2 regions of the Labedella gwakjiensis genome follow, and region 2 is predicted to be linked to the other one. Evidence: predicted binding sites of a transcription regulator. Region 2 holds the regulator's gene; the other holds the start of a gene.
What was found. The regulator HspR, encoded in region 2, represses chaperone genes until heat shock. The targets are predictions, from matches to a motif close to AAGTTGAGTCNNNNNGACTCAACTT.

Region 1 (9,840 bases), 1.9 Mb from region 2:
TGTACGGCACCACGATGAGGAAGAAGCGCTTCGGCCCGCCGGCCCCGTCGAGCTGCGCGGCCTCGAGGATCTCGTCCGGCACCTGCGTCAGTCCCGCGTAGACGACGAAGGCGACGAAGGGAACCGACTGCCACGTGATGATCACGACGAGCACCGCGAAGAACGACACGGGATCGATGAGCCAGGAGTGCCCGGTGAAGGTGTCGCTCGCCGTCACCGCGTTGAGCACCCAGTTGAGGAGTCCGTATTTCGTATCCACGATCCAGCCCCACACCACGACGGCAGAGAGGGGTGGCATCGCCCAGGCGAGCAGCAGCCCGATCTGCACGAGCAGGCGCAGGACGCGTCCGAGCCGGGTCATCAGGAGCGCGATGAGGATGCCGAGCACCATCGTCACGACGACGAGAACCGCCATCAGAGCGAAGCTCCGCAGCGCGACGGCCCAGAACTCCGGGTCCGTCAGGATCGCGACGTAGTTGTCGACGCCGACCCACTCGGGCGGTGCGCCGAAGATCTGCGCCTTGCCGTACTCCTGGAGCGAGTTGAGCATCATCCGCACGAGCGGGTACCCCGTCATGACCAGGAGGATCACGGCGGACGGCAGCAGCAGCATCCACGGTGCGAGGCGGACACGGAGCGGTCGTCTCCGTCCGCCCGGCCACGGGGCCGGTATCGCTGTGCGCTCGCCCCTCCGGGGATCTGTGGGCGGCGGTGCTGTCGTGGTCATCGTGTCCTCTCGCGGTCCGTCCGTCGTCTCGGCAGATCGTGGTCGTGTCGCGAGGGGACGACCGGTCGCCGGTCGGCCCCTCGCGGCATCCTCAACTGTTGAGGATGTCCTCGATCTGCTCGTCGAGGGAGGCGGCGATCTCGGCGGCGTCTGCACCCTGCGCGAGCTGGACGAATGCGTCCTGCAGGATCTGCGCGGCCTCGACGTCGGCCCACTTCGGCGCGGCCGGCGTCAGTCGGGCGTTCTTCGCGGCCTCGGCCGCGGCGGCGGTGACCGCGTCGTCGGGGAGCGCGGCCTCCGCACCGGCGATCGCGGGGATGAGTCCGTTCTCGGCGAGGAGCTTCTGGTAGTCCTCGGAGAGGATGATCTTGAGCGCCGAGTAGGCGAGGTCCTGGTGCGCCGACTTCGCGGGGATGGCGATGTTCGAGCCTCCGGCGAACGCCGCAGCCGCGCCGCCGTCCTTGCCCGGGAGGGCCATGGCGGTGATGTCCTTGCCGTAGGTGTCGGGGCAGCCGGGCGTCTCCGCGTCGGCCGCGGCCTTGATGGACCACTGGAACCAGCTGGGGGCGGACAGGAAGCCGACCGATCCCTCGCAGAACGGGACCTGCGCGTTCGTCTCGTCACCGTCCTTCGGGGCACCGGACGCCGACGAATACACCTCCTGCATCTGCTCGAGGCCCGCGATGCCGCCCTCGGTGGAGAACCCGGCCTCCCAGGTGCCGTCGTCCGCCTGCTCGGCGACGAAGCCGCCGTTCTCCCAGACGAACGGGAGCACGTTGTACCAGTCCTTGCCCGGCGCGTAGATGCCGGAGGCGAGGCCGCCCTCCTTGAGCGCGACGCCCTGCTCCACGTACTCGTCGAGGGTCGTCGGCACCGAATCGCCCACGATGGACGGGCTGTAGAACACCACACGGGCGCCCGAATAGTACGGCGCGGCGTAGAAGGAGCCGTCGTAGCTGCCCGCCTCCACGAATCCCTGCAGGAGGTCGTCGCCGCCGAGCTCCTCGTACTTCTCGGTCAGGTCGGTGAAGGCCCCGGCGCTCGTGAAGGCCGCGGCCTGGGTGTTGCCGATCTCGACCACGTCGGGCGAATCGGAACCGGACAGTGCCGTCGTGTACTTGTCGACGAGACCGTTCCACTGCTGCTCCTCGATCACGAGGGTCGAGCCGGGGTTCTCCGCCTCGAACGTCTCCTTGAGATACTCGCGGGCGGTGTCAGGGGTGTCGGTCCCGACGAGCCAGACGCGGATCTCGGCCGACGCGTCGCCGCCGCCTCCCGTCGTCGAGCCGCCGCTGCAACCGGCGAGGGCGAGCGCTGCGACGGTGCCGAGCGCGAGGGTACCGAGCTTCCTCATGTGTCGTGTCCTTTTCTGGTGGGATGACGACCGGCGGTCGCCGGTCGGATGAGGTGGTGCCGTGGTGCGAGGTGCGTGGTGCGGTTGGGATCGTGGTCGGGCTAGGAGACGCCGAGACTGCCGGAGAGCACGAGGACTGCGGCCCCGAGGAGCACGATGTCGTCGCCGAGGGAGGTCATGCGCAGCGAGAGTCCGCCGCTCATGCGTGTGATCGTCCGAGCCGTGATGGTGTCGGCCACGGCGTCGGCGAGCACGCCGTCGAGGAGGGCTGCGGGACCGGCGAGAACGATGTCCTCCAGTCCGAGCGTGCCGACCACGGGGGCGAGAGCGATCCCGAGCCGCTCCCCCGCCTCGCGGAGCACGGCGTCATGACCCTCGAGATCCAGGTCGTCCGGCCGGGCTGCGAGCTGCGCTTCGAGCCGGGGGACGGCCAACCAGGTCTCGAGGCACGCACGCTTGCCGCATGCGCACTCGAGTCCACCATCCGTTCCCACGGTCACGTGCCCGATCTCGCCGGACGCCCCGTTCCGTCCGAGGACGAGGGATCCCCCGAGGAGGACCCCTGCACCGACACCGTGGCCGACCTTCACGACCATGACGTCTCCGTCGATGTCGCCGAAGCTGTATTCGGCGAGCACAGCGGCGTTCGCGTCGTTCACGACGGTCACGGGGTGTCCGAGAGCGTGCTCGAGGTCGGCGCGCAGCGCCACGTCCGTCCACCCGAGGTTGGGAGCGCTGAGCACCCGTCCTTCGGGATCCACGATGCCGGGGGACCCGACCCCGACGCCGAGGATGGGCTTCGTCGCGTCGGCGAGCAGCAGGCGAGCGAGGTCGATGACCGCGGTGGCGGCAGCGGTGCCCGCGAGTCCCGCGAGCGGGATGTCGCGGCGAGCCTCGATGTCACCGTCGAGGGAGAGGAGCGCACCACGGAACCGGGTCGACTCGGAGAGGTCGAGCGCGAGGATCTGGAAACCGGTCCGGTCGATATCGATGATCGTCGCGGGCTTCCCGGGCCTCACCGACTCGCTCGGGCCGCGCTCGAGGACGATCCCGTCGAGGATGAGCTCGGCCACGAGGTCCGACACGGTGACCCGCGTGAGCCCCGTCGCCCGTGCGACGTCGGCTCGGCTCATGGCGCCGGCGCGATAGAGCGTCTGCAGGACGAGCGACCGGTTGTGCGTCCTCGCGTGCTCCGGGAGCACCTTGCCGCGGGGGCGGAGCGAGCGCGTGAAGCCCGTGTGATCCTCCCGCTCGCGGCTGAGGAGCCCGCTCGTATCGGAGGTGAGGGTCGGCGACATGTTTGTTAGTAAACCTTACGAACTAAATACGCGCAAGAGTCTTCTCGCCGTCCGACCGCCCGTTACCCGATCGTCACCGTGGCCGTCCGGCTCGCCCCCGCCACCCCTCGGCCCGTTCCGCTCGGCGCTGTTAGGGTCGGGGCGTCACATTCACCTGAACGAGGGACCCCCCACCATGACCAGCGCCACCACTCGCACGGCCCGGACCGTCGCCGGCCTCTTCGCCGTCACCGCACTCCTGCTCACCGGCTGCTCCGGCGGACAGTCGACGGCGGAGGCCTGCGCGCAGCTCAACTCCGAGCTCGAGGACGCCTCGACGGAACTCACCTCCAGCATCTCGAACATGGCATCGGACCCGGAGGGCGCCATCGCCGCTCTCGAGACGTTCCAGGCCAGCTTCTCCGAGACGGTCGACGGCATCACGAACGAGGAGATCAAGGACCTCGGCGAGAACACCGAGGACGCTCTCGCCGACTACATCGAGGCCACGTCCGACGCGGTCGACGACCCGGAGAACGCCGACAGCGAGGCGCTCACCGATGCAATCGAGAACTTCCAGACCCAGACCTCGGCGTTCAACGAGGCCTGCGGCTCCTGACCCCTCCCCCGCCTACCCCAAAAAGATGGCGATCCTGCACGGAATTCCGTGCAGGATCGCCATCTTTATGGGGTGAGGTGGATCAGATGATCACGAGCACCAAGCGCGGCGAGCTCGTCGCGGCCGTGTGGGTCGCGTCGCCCGCATAGCTCACCTTCACGGTGTGGATGCCGGAGCGCAGCTTCGGCAGCTTGACCTTCGCCGTCCCGTTCGCATCGAGTACCGCCTCGATCTTCTTCGAGCCGACGGTGATGACGACCTTGCCCGTCGCCGGGGTGTCGGACGAACTCGTCACCTTCACCGTCGCGGTGTAGGTCGACCAGCTGAACCCGACGACCGGCGAGACCGAGAGCGACACTTTCGAGGCGAACAGCACCGTCACGGCAGCGGAGGTCGCCGTCCCGGAGGGGAGCCCCTCGGCCGACGCCGTGACGACGACGGTGAGGCTCTTGCCCTGATCCGCGCGCTTGACCGTGTACGTCGCCGACGTCGCTCCCGCGATGTCGACGCCGTCGGCCTGCCACTGGTAGGCGAAGGTCAGCCCTTCGGTGTCCCACTCCCCCGGGGTCGCCGTGAGCTTCTTGCCCACGGCCGGCGTGCCGGAGATCGTCGGGGCGACCACGTTGACGGGGGCCTCCGGCTCCGGAGCCTCCCCGCTCGCGACCGAGACGACCGTCGCCTCACCCGTGTCTCCGTAGAGGACGAGTCCGACGTAGTTCGTCAGCGGCTCGAGACCGGCCCACGACGCGGTGTAGGTGGACGGTTCGCCCTGCACGCCAGCGAGCTCGGTCGGGTCGACGGCGAAGTCGCCTTCTCCCTGACCCGGGACCACTGCGGCTGTCCGGACGTCGAACGCCGTCGTGCCGCTGTAGACCTGGGCGATCACGAGGTAGTCGCCGGCCTCCGGCGCCCAGATATCGACCTGCTCATCGGCCGAACCCGTCGCCGACTGCCAGCCCGCCACGGGGTTCCCGTCGCCATCGAGCTGGTAGACGATGAGGTCGAGGTCCGCCGTCTTGTCCACCGCGATCAATGAGAACCGCGCGAGGGAGGCACCCTCCGGCACAGAGACGGGGTACTCGAACTCGTCCCCTCCCGAACCGGAACCCGTGTGGCCTTCGGCGGAGCCGTCACCGGCGACGAGGGTCTCGGGAGCGAGCCCCTGAGCCTCGAGCGGGATCGGTCCGGTTCCGCCGGGCGTCACCTCGACGGCGACGTTCCCCGTGATGCCCGTTCCGGAGACCTCGTCCGGCGCGACGATCGTCACCGGCTGGACGGCGATCGGCGAACGCACGGTCGTGCCGTCCGTGCCCTTCCACACGAGCGAGCCCGTGGAGAATTCGTCGAGAGGCGCGTCCGTCCGGGTGAAGGTCACCGTGTAGGAGACCGACTCGCCCTCGGCGATCGTGAACGACGACGGCGTGACCTCTGCGGTGATGCCGGGGATCTCGATCGGCTGGGCGGTGTAGCTCCCGGCCTTCGTCGCCGTCACCGTTCGGGTGATCGTCTCGGGAGCGGTCAGCGAACCGATCGCGATCGACGCCAGGTTGAGGCTCGACGGATCGATCGGCTCGACGTCGGGCGACAGCTCGTAGCCGACACCCTCGATGTAGGACGCCCAGTCGTCGACGTCGTTGAGGTAGAGCAGCCCGGCATCGAAGTAGCTCGTCGGTTCGACCTGGCCGGCACCCTGGACGAACGGGTCGGTCACGTCATCGCCGTCGGCGTCGACCGTGTTCGATGCCGTCGTCATGAGCGCCGACTTGATCTCGGCCGGCGTCGCCGTGGGGTGCACGCCGAGATACAGCGCGCCGAGACCCGCGACGTGCGGTGCGGCCATCGACGTTCCGGAGAGGAACTTGAAGGTGGGATCGGCACCCTCGGCGTTCGCGCCACCGGCGAGGATCGCGACGCCCGGAGCCGAGACGTCCGGCTTCAGGATGTCGCTGCCGTCGGCGAGCACGGGACCACGGCTCGAGAAGCCCGCGACCTGCGGAGACGGAGGCGACGGGTAGTCCGAGACGTTGTCCGGGAGGAAGGTCGCGGTCGCGCCCTCCGTCTGGGCGTACGTCACGATGGCGTCGTGGTAGGTGACGTCGACGTGCACCGTCGGCACGCTGTGCTCGTCGAGGTCGATGGACCCGGCGATCGGGTTCACGAGGACGAGACCGATACCGCCGGCACGTGCGACCTCTGCCGACTTGGCGACCCGGTCGTACGTCCCGCGGTCGCAGACCACGATCTGGCCCGCGACGAGATCGGCGTTCAGCGAGTCCGGTCCGCAGAGGTTCGCGTCGGCGACACCGTCGGCCGCCGCATCGCCCGCCCAGACGAGCTCGCCCGCGAGAGGCTCTGCCCCCTCGGTGCGGTCGACGGTGATGGACGCACCCGGGTAGGCGGAGCCGTCACCGAGCTCGACGGTGGCCTCGTAGCTCGGGATGGTCGACGCGGCGACCGTGGTGATCCACGGCGAGGCGTTGTCGAGCGTCGAGGAGTCGGGGCCGTCGTTACCGGCCGAGGCCGACACGAAGATGCCGGCGGCCGCCGCTCCGAAGAATGCGTAGTCGGTCGCGGAGACCGTCGTGGTCGCCGAACCACCGCCGATGGAGTAGTTGATCACGTCGACGCCGTCGGCGACGGCCTGCTCGATACCGGCCAGGAGGTCGGTGGACGCACAGCCGTCGTCCGTCGTGACGGCGGGGTCGGGACCCGACCAGCACACCTTGTACGCCGCGATCTTCGCGGCCGGCGCCACGCCGGAGATCTGTCCGTAGTCGACGCCGCTCACGCTCGCATCGACTCCGTAGTTGCCGGCAGCGGTGCTCGCGGTGTGCGAGCCGTGGCCGTCGCCGTCGCGCGGCGACACGTACTCGCCGACACTCGCGTCGCCGATGCGGTCGGCACCGAATCCGTCGAGGAAGTAGCGCGCACCGATCACCTTGGTGGAGCAGTCGGAGGCCGAGAACTGCTCGCCCTCCTCGCAGATGCCGCGGAAGGTCCCACCGTCCGCCTTGGTGTAGATGACCTCGTCGCCGTCGAGGAACGGCTCGTCGCTCGGCGTGGTGGTGAGCGGGTCACCGGCGAATGAGGGGTTCTCGGGGGCGATGCCTGTGTCGAGCACACCCACGACGACGCCGGCCCCGGCGGCGTCGACACCGCCGACGCCCTCCCAGACTCCACCCTCACCCGAGAGCCCGAGGAAGTCCGTGGACGACTGAGCCGTGGGGTGCAGGATCTCCTCGGCCTCGAGAGCGACCACGCGCTTGTCGGCGGAGAGGGCACTCGCCTGCGCGCTCGTGAGGTCAGCGGCGAAAGCGTTGACCGTGAGCGTGTACGAGTAGTCGATGGTCGCGTCGACCTCGGCCGCCACGTCCTTCTGCTCGTCGGTGAGGTAGTCCGTGTACTCGGTCACGTCTTTCGCGCCCGGGTTGAGCTTGTCCCCCGCTCCGGGCTTCGTCGCGTCGAAGCCGGATACCCCGCCGTCGTACGTGGCGGCCGCATCGTCGACGAGAGTCACGACGTACCGCCCCGCGTCGTACGTCGTCTTCCCGCTCTGCTGAGAGAACGGGGTGGTCGGAGCGGCACTCGCCGCCGTCCCCCCGATGAAGCCCATGCTGGTGATCGCCAGTGCGGCTGTAAGCCCGCCGGCGAGGAGCGTACGTGCTCCGCGCTTCTGTGCGCCGCCTCGTGGGCTACGCGAATCTGTATATCTCACGGATACCTTTCCCGTCATGTGATGCGGTCGACGCCACGCATATACGGCGTCGTATTGCGAGGGCTTCGGGTACCCAAGAGCGAAACTAGCGCAGAACTGGCCCCCGAGGGAGGGCCACGTGTAAACGTCGCGTTACGGGCGCCATGGTGGCGTGGCGACCGCCACGACGGATCGATTGTCGACTGTCGACGCGCTCCTCCGTGACGGCGCGCCCCATCCCCGGATCCCCGCGCTCGACGCACCGATCGCGCACAGCGAACGGAGATACTGGCACTCGCAGAGGTAGAGTGCTAATCTGAATTCCAGGTTGAGTCACATCGACTCAACTTCATGAACCAGCCGATCCGGCCGCCCCATGCGGCCCCGACGAAGGAGAAAACGATGGCCATGAACTTCGATCCGTTCCGCGAGCTCGACCGCGTCGCCGGTGCATTCCTCGACACCCGCCGGGGACCGCGCCTGATGCCGATGGACCTCTACCGCGACGGCGACCACTACGTCCTCGCAGCCGACCTCCCGGGTATCGACCCCGGCTCGGTGGACATCGACGTCGACGGTCAGCTGCTGACCATCCGTGCCGAGCGCACCCTCACCACGGGCGAGGGCGTGTCCTGGCTCGCGAAGGAACGCGAGTCGGGTTCCTTCCTGCGCCAGCTCAACCTCGGCCAGGGCATCGACACCGAGAACATCACGGCGCACTACGACAACGGCGTGCTCTCCGTGACCATCCCGGTGAGCGAGAAGGCGAAGCCGCGCAAGATCGCCGTCGGCTCTGCGTCAGAGCGGCGCGACGAGGCGACGCTCCAGGTGAACGAAGCATCCTGACGCTCCACCCGAATCGCGCAACGACGAAGCCCCTCCCCGGCAACCGGGGAGGGGCTTCGTCGTGCTGCGGCATGACCGACTAGGCGGCCATGCGCTCCTGCAGGTTGGTGTCGAGGGTCGCGAGGAACTCCTCGGTCGTCTGGTACGGCTGGTCCGGGCCGACGAGGAGCGCGAGGTCCTTCGTCATCTTGCCCGACTCGACCGTCTTGATGACGACGTCCTCGAGCGTCGACGCGAAGTCGATGAGCTCCTGGTTGCCGTCGAGCTTGCCGCGGTGCTGCAGCCCGCGGGTCCAGGCGAAGATCGAGGCGATCGGGTTCGTCGACGTGGGCTTGCCCTGCTGGTGCTGGCGGTAGTGACGCGTCACGGTGCCGTGGGCGGCCTCCGCCTCGACGACCTTTCCGTCCGGCGTCGCGAGGACGCTCGTCATGAGGCCGAGCGAGCCGAAGCCCTGCGCGACGGTGTCGGACTGGACGTCGCCGTCGTAGTTCTTGCAGGCCCAGACGTATCCGCCCTCCCACTTCATGGCCGACGCGACCATGTCGTCGATGAGACGGTGCTCGTATGTGAGCCCGGCGGCGTCGAACCGCTCCTTGAACTCGGCCTGGAAGATCTCCTCGAAGATGTCCTTGAAGCGGCCGTCGTACGCCTTGAGGATCGTGTTCTTGGTGGAGAGGTAGACCGGGTAGTTGCGGGTGAGGCCATAGTTGAGGCTCGCGCGAGCGAAGTCGCGGATCGACGCGTCGAGGTTGTACTGCACCTGGGCGATGCCGTCGCCGGGCGACTGGAAGACCTCGAACTTCTGCGGCTCCGAGCCGTCGTCCGGGGTGAACTCGACCGTGAGCTTGCCCTGGCCGGCGAACCGGAAGTCGGTGGCGCGGTACTGGTCGCCGAACGCGTGGCGGCCGATGATGATCGGCTTGTTCCACCCGGGGACGAGGCGCGGGATGTTCGAGATGATGATCGGCTCACGGAAGATCACGCCGCCGAGGATGTTGCGGATGGTGCCGTTGGGCGAGCGCCACATCTTCTTGAGGCCGAATTCCTCGACACGCGCCTCGTCTGGCGTGATGGTGGCGCACTTGACGCCGACGCCGTGCTTCTTGATGGCCTCGGCTGCATCGATGGTGATCTGGTCGTCGGTCTCGTCGCGCTTCTCGATACCGAGGTCGTAGTACTCGAGGTTCACGTCGAGGTACGGGTGGATGAGGGTGTCCTTGATGGCCTGCCAGATGATGCGGGTCATCTCGTCGCCGTCGAGTTCGACGACGGTGCCTTCAACCTTGATTTTCGACAAAGCAACTCCTGAGGGATTACGGGCGG
Region 2 (9,840 bases):
CCTCGAGGTGGGCAAGGATGACGACTTCTCCACGATCCAGGTCCGCTCCACCGCCGGTGACAACCGCCTCGGTGGAGACGACTGGGACCAGCGGATCGTCGACTGGCTCGCCACGCGCTTCAAGGAGTCGACCGGTGTCGACGTCTCGAACGACAAGATCGCGAAGCAGCGCCTCAAGGAGGCCGCCGAGCAGGCGAAGAAGGAGCTGAGCTCGCAGACGTCGACCAACATCACGCTGCCGTACCTCTCCCTCACCGAGTCCGGCCCGGCGAACCTCGACGAGACGCTCAGCCGCGCCAAGTTCGAGGACCTCACGAAGGACCTGCTCGAGCGCACCAAGAAGCCGTTCCAGGACGTCATCCGCGAGGCGGGCATCAAGGTGGGCGACATCGCCCACGTCGTGCTCGTCGGTGGTTCCACGCGTATGCCGGCCGTCTCTGAGCTCGTGAAGCAGGAGACCGGTGGGCAGGAGCCCAACAAGAGCGTGAACCCCGACGAGGTCGTCGCCGTGGGCGCAGCCCTCCAGGCCGGTGTCCTCAAGGGCGAGCGCAAGGACGTCCTCCTCATCGACGTCACCCCGCTGGCTCTCGGCATCGAGACCAAGGGCGGCATCATGACGAAGCTCATCGAGCGTAACACCGCCATCCCCACGAAGCGCTCCGAGACCTTCACCACGGCGGACGACAACCAGCCGTCCGTCGCGATCCAGGTCTTCCAGGGCGAGCGCGAGTTCACGCGTGACAACAAGAACCTCGGAACGTTCGAGCTCACCGGCATCGCGCCGGCGCCGCGCGGTATCCCGCAGGTCGAGGTCACGTTCGACATCGACGCCAACGGCATCGTGCACGTGTCCGCGAAGGACAAGGGCACCGGCAAGGAGCAGTCGATGACGATCACGGGCGGCTCGGCCCTCTCCAAGGAGGACATCGAGCGCATGGTCCGTGAGGGCGAGGAGCACGCCGCAGAGGACAAGAAGCGCCGAGAGCAGGCCGAGGTGCGCAACAACGCCGAGCAGCTCGCGTACAGCACCGACAAGCTCATCAAGGACAACGAGGACAAGCTCCCCGAGGACGTCAAGTCCGAGGTCCAGGGTGACGTCGACGCGCTCAAGTCGGCCCTCGCGGGCGAGGACGAGGATGCCGTGAAGACGGCCTTCGACAAGCTCGCCGCGAGCCAGACGAAGCTCGGCGAGGCCATCTACGCGCAGGCTCAGCAGGAGCAGGCCGCTCCCGCCGAGGGTGCTGAGCAGCCCGCGGACTCGTCGAACGACGAGGACGTCGTGGACGCCGAAGTAGTGGATGACGAAGACGACAAGGACGCCAAGAAGTAATGACTGAGAACCGGAACCCCGAGGAGCCCGAGGACATCCGTCCGGAGGACCAGGGCGACGGTCTCTCCGCCGGCGAGGGGCCGGAGGCAGACGCCTCCGGCCCCGAGCCGCACGCGGACGAGACCGGCGCGACGACACAGGACGAGGAGCTCACGGTCCAGGACATCCTGGATGCCGCCGAGGCGGAGGGCGCGGAGGCGCCGACCGGCCTCGACGCGGAGCCCGAGTCCGAGCATCTCGTCGACCTCAAGCGTGTGACGGCGGAGTACGCGAACTACCGCAAGCGCACGGAGGCCAACCGCGAGGTGGAGCGAGAGCGCACGACGGGCGACGTCGTGAAGCTCCTGCTCCCGGTGCTCGACGATCTCGACCGCGCCGAGAAGCACGGCGACCTGCAGGGCGACGCACCGTTCGCGCAGATCGCCACGAAGCTCCGCTCGTCGGTGGAGCGGCTCGGGCTCCGTCCGTTCGCGGCGAAGGGCGAGGCGTTCGACCCGAACATCCACGAGGCGATCTTCCAGCAGCCGAGCCCCGACGCGACGTCGGAGACGATCCTCGACGTGGTGGAGACGGGATACTTCGTGGGAGGCACTCTGCTGCGAGCGGCGAAAGTCGTCGTGCAGGTGCCCGCTAACTGAACGAGGACGAACACATGGCGAGTCAGGATTGGTTCGACAAGGACTTCTACAAGGTCCTGGGAGTGTCGAAGGACGTCTCGGCTGCCGACCTCAAGAAGACGTACCGCAAGCTGGCGCGGAAGTACCACCCGGATTCGAACCCGGATGACGCGGCCGCCGAGGCCCGCTTCAAAGAGATCAGCGAGGCGTACACGGTGTTGAACGACGCCGAGCAGCGCAAGGAGTACGACGCCGTCAGGGCGATGGGCTCCGGCGCGCGCTTCACGGCTCCGGGGAGCGGCGGCGGCAACGGCGGTTTCGAGGACGTCTTCGGAGGGATGTTCGGCGGCGGTGCTCGCGGCCAGCAGACGAGCTACCAGCAGTCCGGCTTCGAGGACATCTTCGGCGGCATGTTCGGTGGCGGCGCCGGCGGTCGTTCGGCGGGCTTCGGCACGCCGAGCGGCGGCTTCCGCGGCTTCGGCGGTCCGACCAAGGGCCGCGACGTCACGGCGACGACGACCGTCGACTTCATCACCGCGACGCAAGGCGACACGGTGAGTCTTCAGACGTCGGAGGGTCGCACCATCAAGGTGAAGATCCCCGCCGGGGTGTCGGACGGCCAGAAGATCCGCCTGCGCGGGAAGGGCCAGCCGTCCCCGGACGGCGGCGAGGCCGGAGACATCGTGCTCACGGTCACGGTGCGCAAGCACCCCGTGTTCGAGCGCGACGGGCTCAACCTCCGCGTGTCCGTCCCCGTCACCTTCGTGGAGGCCACCCTCGGCGCCACGATCGAGGTGCCGACGCTCGGTGGCGACCCCGTCAAGCTGCGGGTCGCCCCGGGCACGCCGTCCGGACGCGTCCTGCGGGTGAAGGGCAAGGGCGTGTCGACGCCCAAGGGCACGGGTGATCTCCTCGCGGTCGTCCAGGTGGCCGTACCGTCCCACCTCAGCCCGGAGGCCCTCGAGGCCCTCAAGCGGTTCGCCGAGGTGGGTCCGCAGGAGAACCCGCGCGTGGACCTCATCGCCCGCGCCAGGGGCTGACCCGCTTTCAACGATCGAGACGGCCGCGGCGGCCGCGAAAGGACGGTGGCTTCGATGGATGAGGAGACCCCGGTCTTCGCGATCGCCGTCGCGGCCGAGCTCGCAGGCATGCACCCGCAGACGCTCCGGCAGTACGACCGCATCGGGCTCGTGAGCCCCACCCGCACGGCCGGGAAGTCGCGCAGGTACTCGATGCGCGACGTCGTGCAGCTCCGGGAGGTCGCGCGGCTGAGCTCCGAGGGTGTGAGCCTCGAGGGAATCTCGCGCATCCTCGCGCTCGAGAATCAGGTGACGACGCTGTCGAAGCGCGTCCGCGACCTCGAGCACGCGCTCGCCGATCAGATGCTGCGCGCCTCCGGCCGTCTCGTCTTCGCTGCGGGGGCCCAGGGCGACGTCGTGCCGCTGCGCCACGGCGCCCGCGCGCAGCGCCGCACCGAGGTCGTCGTCTGGCGCCCCCTCTCGCAGCGCCCGGACGACGACGAGGACTGACGCTTCGGAAGCGTGCCGATCCCGAGGTCGCTTCGGCCCGGACCCGTCGCACGCCACCCGCTCCGGACGGGGGACTGCCGCGCCACCGCGACTCGGCTCTAGCATTCGCCTATGAGCATCCGATCCACCCGCGTCGTCGTCGTCGCCTCGGCGCTCGCCGTCGCTGCACTCGTCCTCGCCGGCTGCGCGCCCGAGCCGACTCCGTCGTCGTCCGCCGCAGCCCCGCCGGAGGCCGCGTCCCCGACGCCGAGCGCATCCTCCGCCGAACCGTCGCTCGCGGACGTCGACCGCATCTCATTGAGCGTGTCCGCCTTCACGCTCTACGCCGGCGAGACCCAGGTCGCGGCGCTCTCGACCGACGACGCCACGATCGACACGACGATCGATGCCCTCACCGAGGCGCTCGGCGCCCCGGAGACGGAGACGCTCGCGGAGGACGACCCGGCGCAGTGCGCGCAGGCGAACATCACCTACTCGTGGGGGGAGGCGCTCCGGATCGTCGATTACACGGCCGCCGACCCCGACTTCGACACCGCGACGATCCGCCTCCTCGCGGCCACCGTGCCGTCGGCTTCCGGCGCCGCCGTGCGCCTCGAGGGCGTCGGCGGCAACGCCGTCGGCGACGACATCGCGACGCTCATCGAGGACACGCCGCCCTCGGACAAGGAGGGCTTCGAGGTGGACGGAGTCGCGACGAACACGATCATCCTCGAGCGCGATGACCGCATCGAGGACCCGTCGGGGGGCGTGTGGGGCCTCGCGGCGGTCGCCGACGGGTCGATCGTCTCGGTGATCGGCGCGCCGATGTTCGTCAACTCGGCCGCCGACTGCTGACGGGTCAGCGCCCGTCGAGCAACCGACCGATGGAGTCGAAGCGCTCCCCGTAGTGCTGGACGAGGGTCTTCGCGACGGAGACCGAGTCCACGAGAGGATGAGCCGCGAAGGCGCGCCACGCGAGGTCACGCGATCCGCTGCGGGTGGCCTCGATCACGAGCCGCTCCGACGACTTCACCTGCGTCATGAGGCCGAGCATCTCGCCAGTCACCGGGGCGATCGGCCAGGGGTGGACCCCGTCGGCGTCGACCGTGCAGCCGACCTCGACGACCGCGTCGTCGGGGAGCACGGGCACGAGCCCCGCGTTGGCGACGTTGAGGATCATCGTCGAGCGCCGGCCCGTCGCGAGCGCGGCCATGAGGTCGAGGGCCACCTGCTGGTATCCGCCTCCGTCCACGTCGGACGCGTGGCGCTCGCCCTCCTCGCCTTCCGGGCGGCTCTCGGCCATGTAACTCGACTCGCGTTCGTGGCGCGTGCGCAGCCACCCTTCCAGCGGGTCGGCGCCGGGGGAGTCGAAGAAGCGTCGCTGCTGGGCGTCGAGGAACTCCCCGCGCGTCTCGTCCGATGCCGAGATGCGGCCGACGGCCTCGCGCGTGAAGGAGTAGTAGTACAGGTATTCGTTGGGGAGCGCTCCGATCGCGCGCACCCAGTCGAAGCCCATGAGCCGGGCCTCCTCGATGTCGGCGAGAGCGTCGTCGGAGGCCAGGAGTCGGGGGAGCACATCGACGCCGTCGATCGCGAGCGACCGCAGCCAGCCGAGGTGGTTGAGCCCCACGTAGTCGAACGTGACATCGCCGGCCCCGGGCGCCGCGAGCGGGGCCGCTGCGGCGGCTGCGCGCCGCATGAGCCCGATCGGGGTGTCGCAGATCCCTACGACCCGCTCGCCGAGGACCGCCCGCATCGCCTCGGTGACGATGCCGGCCGGGTTGGTGAAGTTGATGACCCACGCGTCCGGAGCGACGGCCTTGATGCGCTCGGCGAGCCGCGTCATGAACGGCACCGTCCGGAGGGCGTAGGCGAGACCACCCGGTCCGACCGTCTCCTGCCCGAGGACCCCGAGCTCGAGCGCGGTCCGCTCGTCGATGATCCGCCCCTCGGTGCCACCGATGCGCACGGCGCTGAACACGAAGTCCGCGCCCGTGAGCGCCTCGTCGAGGTCGTCGGTCGTCGTGATGCGCGGGTGTCGCGCCGAGTCCTCGGCGAGCCGGTCGATCACGGACCCGATCGTGGTGAGCCGTGACGTGGACGTGTCGTAGAGGCACAGCTCGTCGATCTCGACGGGTGCGCCGGCGGCGGCGACGGCTTCGAACACCTGGGGGACGCGGAATCCACCGCCCCCGATGATGGTGAGCTTCATGCGACGAGCACCTCCACGCCGGCACCGCGCAGCACGTCGAGCGTGTCGGCGTCAGCGTCGGCGTTCGTGACGACGCCGGACAGGCGGTCTGGCCCGCAGACGTTGAGGAGCCCGACGCCCGGGAACTTCGAGGAGTCGGCGAGCACGATCGTGCGGTTCGACGATTCGATCATGGCCTTCTTCACGGGCACCTCCATGCCGGTCGTGTCGAGGATCGTCCCGTCGGGGCGGACCCCGCTCGTTCCGAGGAAGCAGATCGACGCGCGGATCTGCGCGAGGGCCTGCTCGGTGAGCACACCGACCATCGAGTTGTAGTTCTTGCGCACGGCTCCGCCGAGCACGATGAGCTCGACGTCGTCGTCGTCCCGTAGCTGGTCGATGACCGCGAGGCTCGACGTGGCCACAGTGATGTGGCGGCCGCGTAGATGGCGCGCGAGGAGAGCCGTCGTGGTTCCGATGTCGATGAGGACGACGTCGCCGTCGGAGACGAGGTCGGCACCGCGAAGGGCGACACTCTCCTTCTCCGCACTGCGCACACGCTGGATCTCGCTGAACGGGACCCGGTCCTGTTCGACGCTTCCGCCGCCGCGGACACGACGCAGGAGCCCGTCGGAGCTCAGGGCGTTCAGATCGCGGCGGATCGTCGACGCCGAGACGCCGAACCGGCCGGCGAGCAGTTCGACCGAGACCTCCCCGTCGGTCCGCAGGGAATCCAGGATCTTGGCCTGGCGCGTCGCTGTGAGCATGGCGCCGAGCATATCAGTCACTTTCGCGCATGATTTGACGCAACTCCGATCATTAACCATGATGATCACTCATACGGTTCCACTCGATGTCGAAGGATCTCCCATGAATGCGAGCACCGCTGGCCCCGAGGTCGACGTCGTGCTCGCGGGCTCGCTCTTCTTCGACATGGTCCTGACCGGCCTCAGCTCACCGCCGTCGCCCGGCACCGAGGTCTACGCGGACGGGATGGGTTCGAGCCCCGGCGGGATCGCGAACCTCGCGGTGGCCGCGAGCCGTCTCGGTCTCCGCACCGCCCTCGCCTCCACCTTCGGCGACGACGCCTACGGACGCTGGTGCTGGAAGGTCCTGGAGGAGAACGAGGGGATCGACCTCCGACGCTCGCGCTCGCTGCGGGACCGGCACACGGCCGTCACCGTGTCGATCGCGGAACACGGCGACCGCAGCATGATCACCCACGGCCACGACAGTCCCGTGTCGGCCGACGAGCTGCTCGCCGAGCCCCTTCCCGCCGGGGCCGCTTTCGCCGAGCTCAGCGGCATGTCATCCGACGGGCCGCGGGAGGAGTGGTGGCGAGTCGCCGCAGCGTCCGGCACGCGGGTGTTCGCCGACGTCGGGTGGGACGCGACGGGCGTGTGGGACACCGCGACCCTCGATCCCTTGAGCGCGTGCTACGCCTTCACCCCCAACATGGTCGAGGCGATGGCGTACACCCGCACCGACTCCCCGCTGGCCGCCGCCCGATCGCTCTCCGCGCGCGTGCCCCTCGTTGTCGTCACGTGCGGGGAGGACGGTGCCATCGCGATCGACTCGGCCTCGGGCGAGGAGGCGAGCGTGCCTCGCGTCCCCGTCACCCTCCTCGACGCGACCGGCGCCGGCGACGTCTTCGCCGCCTCGTTCGTCCTCGGCACGCTCCGCGAGTGGCCGCTCGCCCAGCGGCTGTCGTTCTCCGCGCTCTGTTCGGCGCTCGCCGTGCAGCAGTTCGGCGGCTCCCTCGCGTCCCCCGGGTGGGGCGACATCGCCGACTGGTGGTCGCGAACCCGTGGCGCCGGAGATCGGGACCTCGTGTCCCGGTACCGTTTCCTCGACGACGTCCTCCCCTCGGATCCCGCCGCCGTCGTGCGCCGCGCCGACGCGACGTTCCGTTGGCCAGACGACGTCGTCGTCGAGCCCACCGGCTTCTCCGCACCGACCCCTGCTGCATCACCGACCCGCTTGGAAGGGAACCACAGCCATGAATAAACGATCTCGGACCCTGTTGTCGGGAGCGGGCGCCGGCCTGCTCGTGCTCTCCCTGGCCGCATGCGCCCCGGGTGCCGGCGGCTCGTCATCGAACGATGAGGACACCGGTGACGTCTCGACCGACATCAGCGACGTCGAGGACATGACGCTCACGGTGTGGGACCAGGAGGTCAGGGGCGGCCAGAACGAGCAGATGGAGCAGCTCAACGCCGCGTTCGAGGAGAAGTACCCGAACATCACCATCGAACGGAACTCGCAGTCCTTCGAGGACCTCGGTACGACCCTCCGCCTCGCCCTCACGGACACGGACGCTCCCGACGTCGTCCAGGCGAACAACGGTCGCAACTCGATGGGCGCGTTCGTCGAGGCCGGTCAGCTCATCCCGCTGGACGCGTACGCCGACGCGTACGGCTGGTCCGACCGGTTCTCCGAGAACGTCCTCCAGTACTCGACCTACAGCGACGACGCGACCACGTTCGGTGAGGGCGATCTCTACGGGCTCCCCCAGGTCGGAGAGGTCGTGGGCGTCTACTACTCGAAGAGCAAGCTCGAGGCCCTCGGCCTCGACGTGCCGGAGACCTGGTCGGACTTCACGGACGCCGTCGACGCGGCCTCGGCCGACGGCCCGGCGCTCCAGCTCGGCAACATCGACCAGTGGCCGGCCGGGCACGTCTTCGGCCCGATCCAGGGCCAGTTCGTCGTCGCGGCGGACATCACGGCCCTCGGGCTCGGCAACGCCGGCGCCAGCTGGACCACGGCGGAGAACGTCGATGCGGCGAACGAGCTGCAGGAGTGGGTCGACGCCGGGTACTTCAACGACGGCATCAACGGAACCGACTACGACGCGGCCTGGCAGGCGTTCGGTGCGGGGGAGGGGACCTTCCTGATGGCGGGGTCCTGGCTCGCCCCGGACATCGAGGACGCCATGGGCGACGACGTCGGCTTCTTCGCCCCCACCCGTGACGACGGCTCGATCGCGACGACCGGCGGTACCGGTCTGCCCTTCACGATCACGTCCGCTGCCGAGAACAATGACGTCGCGGCGGCGTACATCGACTTCATCACGAGCGACGAGGCGATGGACGTCCTCGCCGAGACGGGCAACCTCCCCGTCAACCGCACGGCGGAGCTCGCACCGGACAGCGGCGTGCTCGCCGACATCTACACGGTCTTCGGCGAGGTGACGGAGTCGGGCGACCTGCTCCCGTACCTCGACTACGCGACGCCCACGTTCGGCGACACGCTCGGCCAGAGCCTGCAGGACCTCATCGACGGTCGCGTCGATGCCGAGGCGTTCACCGAGCAGCTCGAAGCGGACTACGCGGGATTCACCTCCGGCGATGAGTAGCGGCATCGCGTCCGGCCGGAGGGCCACTCGGCTCTCCGGCCGGGCGTGGGTGCCGTACGCGTACCTCGCGCCGGCGCTCCTCGTGTACGGCGTGTTCCTGCTGTTCCCGATCGTCCGGGCCGCACAGTTCTCGCTCTTCGACTGGGACGGGCTCGGCGAGTCGACGTTCGTCGGCCTCGACAACTACGTCACGGTGTTCCAGGACGGGCAGCTCCTCGAGGCGTTCGGCCACGCCTTCGTCCTCATCTTCTTCTTCTCGATCCTCCCGCTCGCGATCGGCCTGCTGGTGGCAGCTGTGCTCAACAGGTCCACCGTGAAGGGGCTCGGCTTCTTCCGGACGGTCCTGTTCCTGCCGCAGGTGATCGCGATGGTCGTCGTCGCCGTGGCCTGGAGGCAGATCTACGCGCCGGACGGCGTGCTCAACGGGACGCTGCGCGCGTTCGGTCTCGGCAACCTCACCCGGCCATGGCTCGGCGACTACACCTTCACCCTCCCGGCGGTCGGCTTCGTCGGCACGTGGGTCGCCACCGGTCTCGTCATCGTCCTTATGCTCGCGGGGATGGGACGGATCCCCCGCGAGCAGTACGAGGCCGCCCGGCTCGACGGTGCGAACGCCGTACGCGAGTTCTTCGCGGTCACGCTCCCCGCCGTCCGCGGCGAGATCACGGTGGCGCTCACGCTCACGATCATCGCCGCCCTCAAGACCTTCGACCTCGTCTACGTGACGACGCGCGGGGGCCCCGGGACGTCGACGACGGTGCCGAGCTACGAGATCTACCGCCGCGCGTTCGAGATCGGCGACGTCGGCCTGGCCGCGGCCGTCGGCATCGTGCTCACCA

Region 1: the regulator HspR is predicted to act here: its motif matches at 7,997-8,021, upstream of CLV49_RS01300 (Hsp20/alpha crystallin family protein).

Annotation. Positions count from the first base shown of each region.
Region 1 covers NZ_PYAU01000001.1:277,513-287,352, forward strand. Annotated here, with positions in the region: gene CLV49_RS01275 (carbohydrate ABC transporter permease) at 1-727, opposite strand, end outside; gene CLV49_RS01280 (extracellular solute-binding protein) at 819-2,081, opposite strand; gene CLV49_RS01285 (ROK family transcriptional regulator) at 2,183-3,379, opposite strand; gene CLV49_RS01290 (hypothetical protein) at 3,555-3,977, shown strand; gene CLV49_RS01295 (S8 family serine peptidase) at 4,060-7,590, opposite strand; gene CLV49_RS01300 (Hsp20/alpha crystallin family protein) at 8,074-8,517, shown strand; gene CLV49_RS01305 (NADP-dependent isocitrate dehydrogenase) at 8,597-9,814, opposite strand.
Region 2 covers NZ_PYAU01000001.1:2,147,469-2,157,308, forward strand. Annotated here, with positions in the region: gene dnaK (molecular chaperone DnaK) at 1-1,330, shown strand, start outside; gene CLV49_RS10195 (nucleotide exchange factor GrpE) at 1,330-1,968, shown strand; gene CLV49_RS10200 (DnaJ C-terminal domain-containing protein) at 1,983-2,987, shown strand; gene CLV49_RS10205 (heat shock protein transcriptional repressor HspR) at 3,042-3,476, shown strand; gene CLV49_RS10210 (hypothetical protein) at 3,588-4,310, shown strand; gene CLV49_RS10215 (6-phospho-beta-glucosidase) at 4,315-5,667, opposite strand; gene CLV49_RS10220 (DeoR/GlpR family DNA-binding transcription regulator) at 5,664-6,413, opposite strand; gene CLV49_RS10225 (carbohydrate kinase family protein) at 6,517-7,653, shown strand; gene CLV49_RS10230 (ABC transporter substrate-binding protein) at 7,646-9,001, shown strand; gene CLV49_RS10235 (carbohydrate ABC transporter permease) at 8,994-9,840, shown strand, end outside.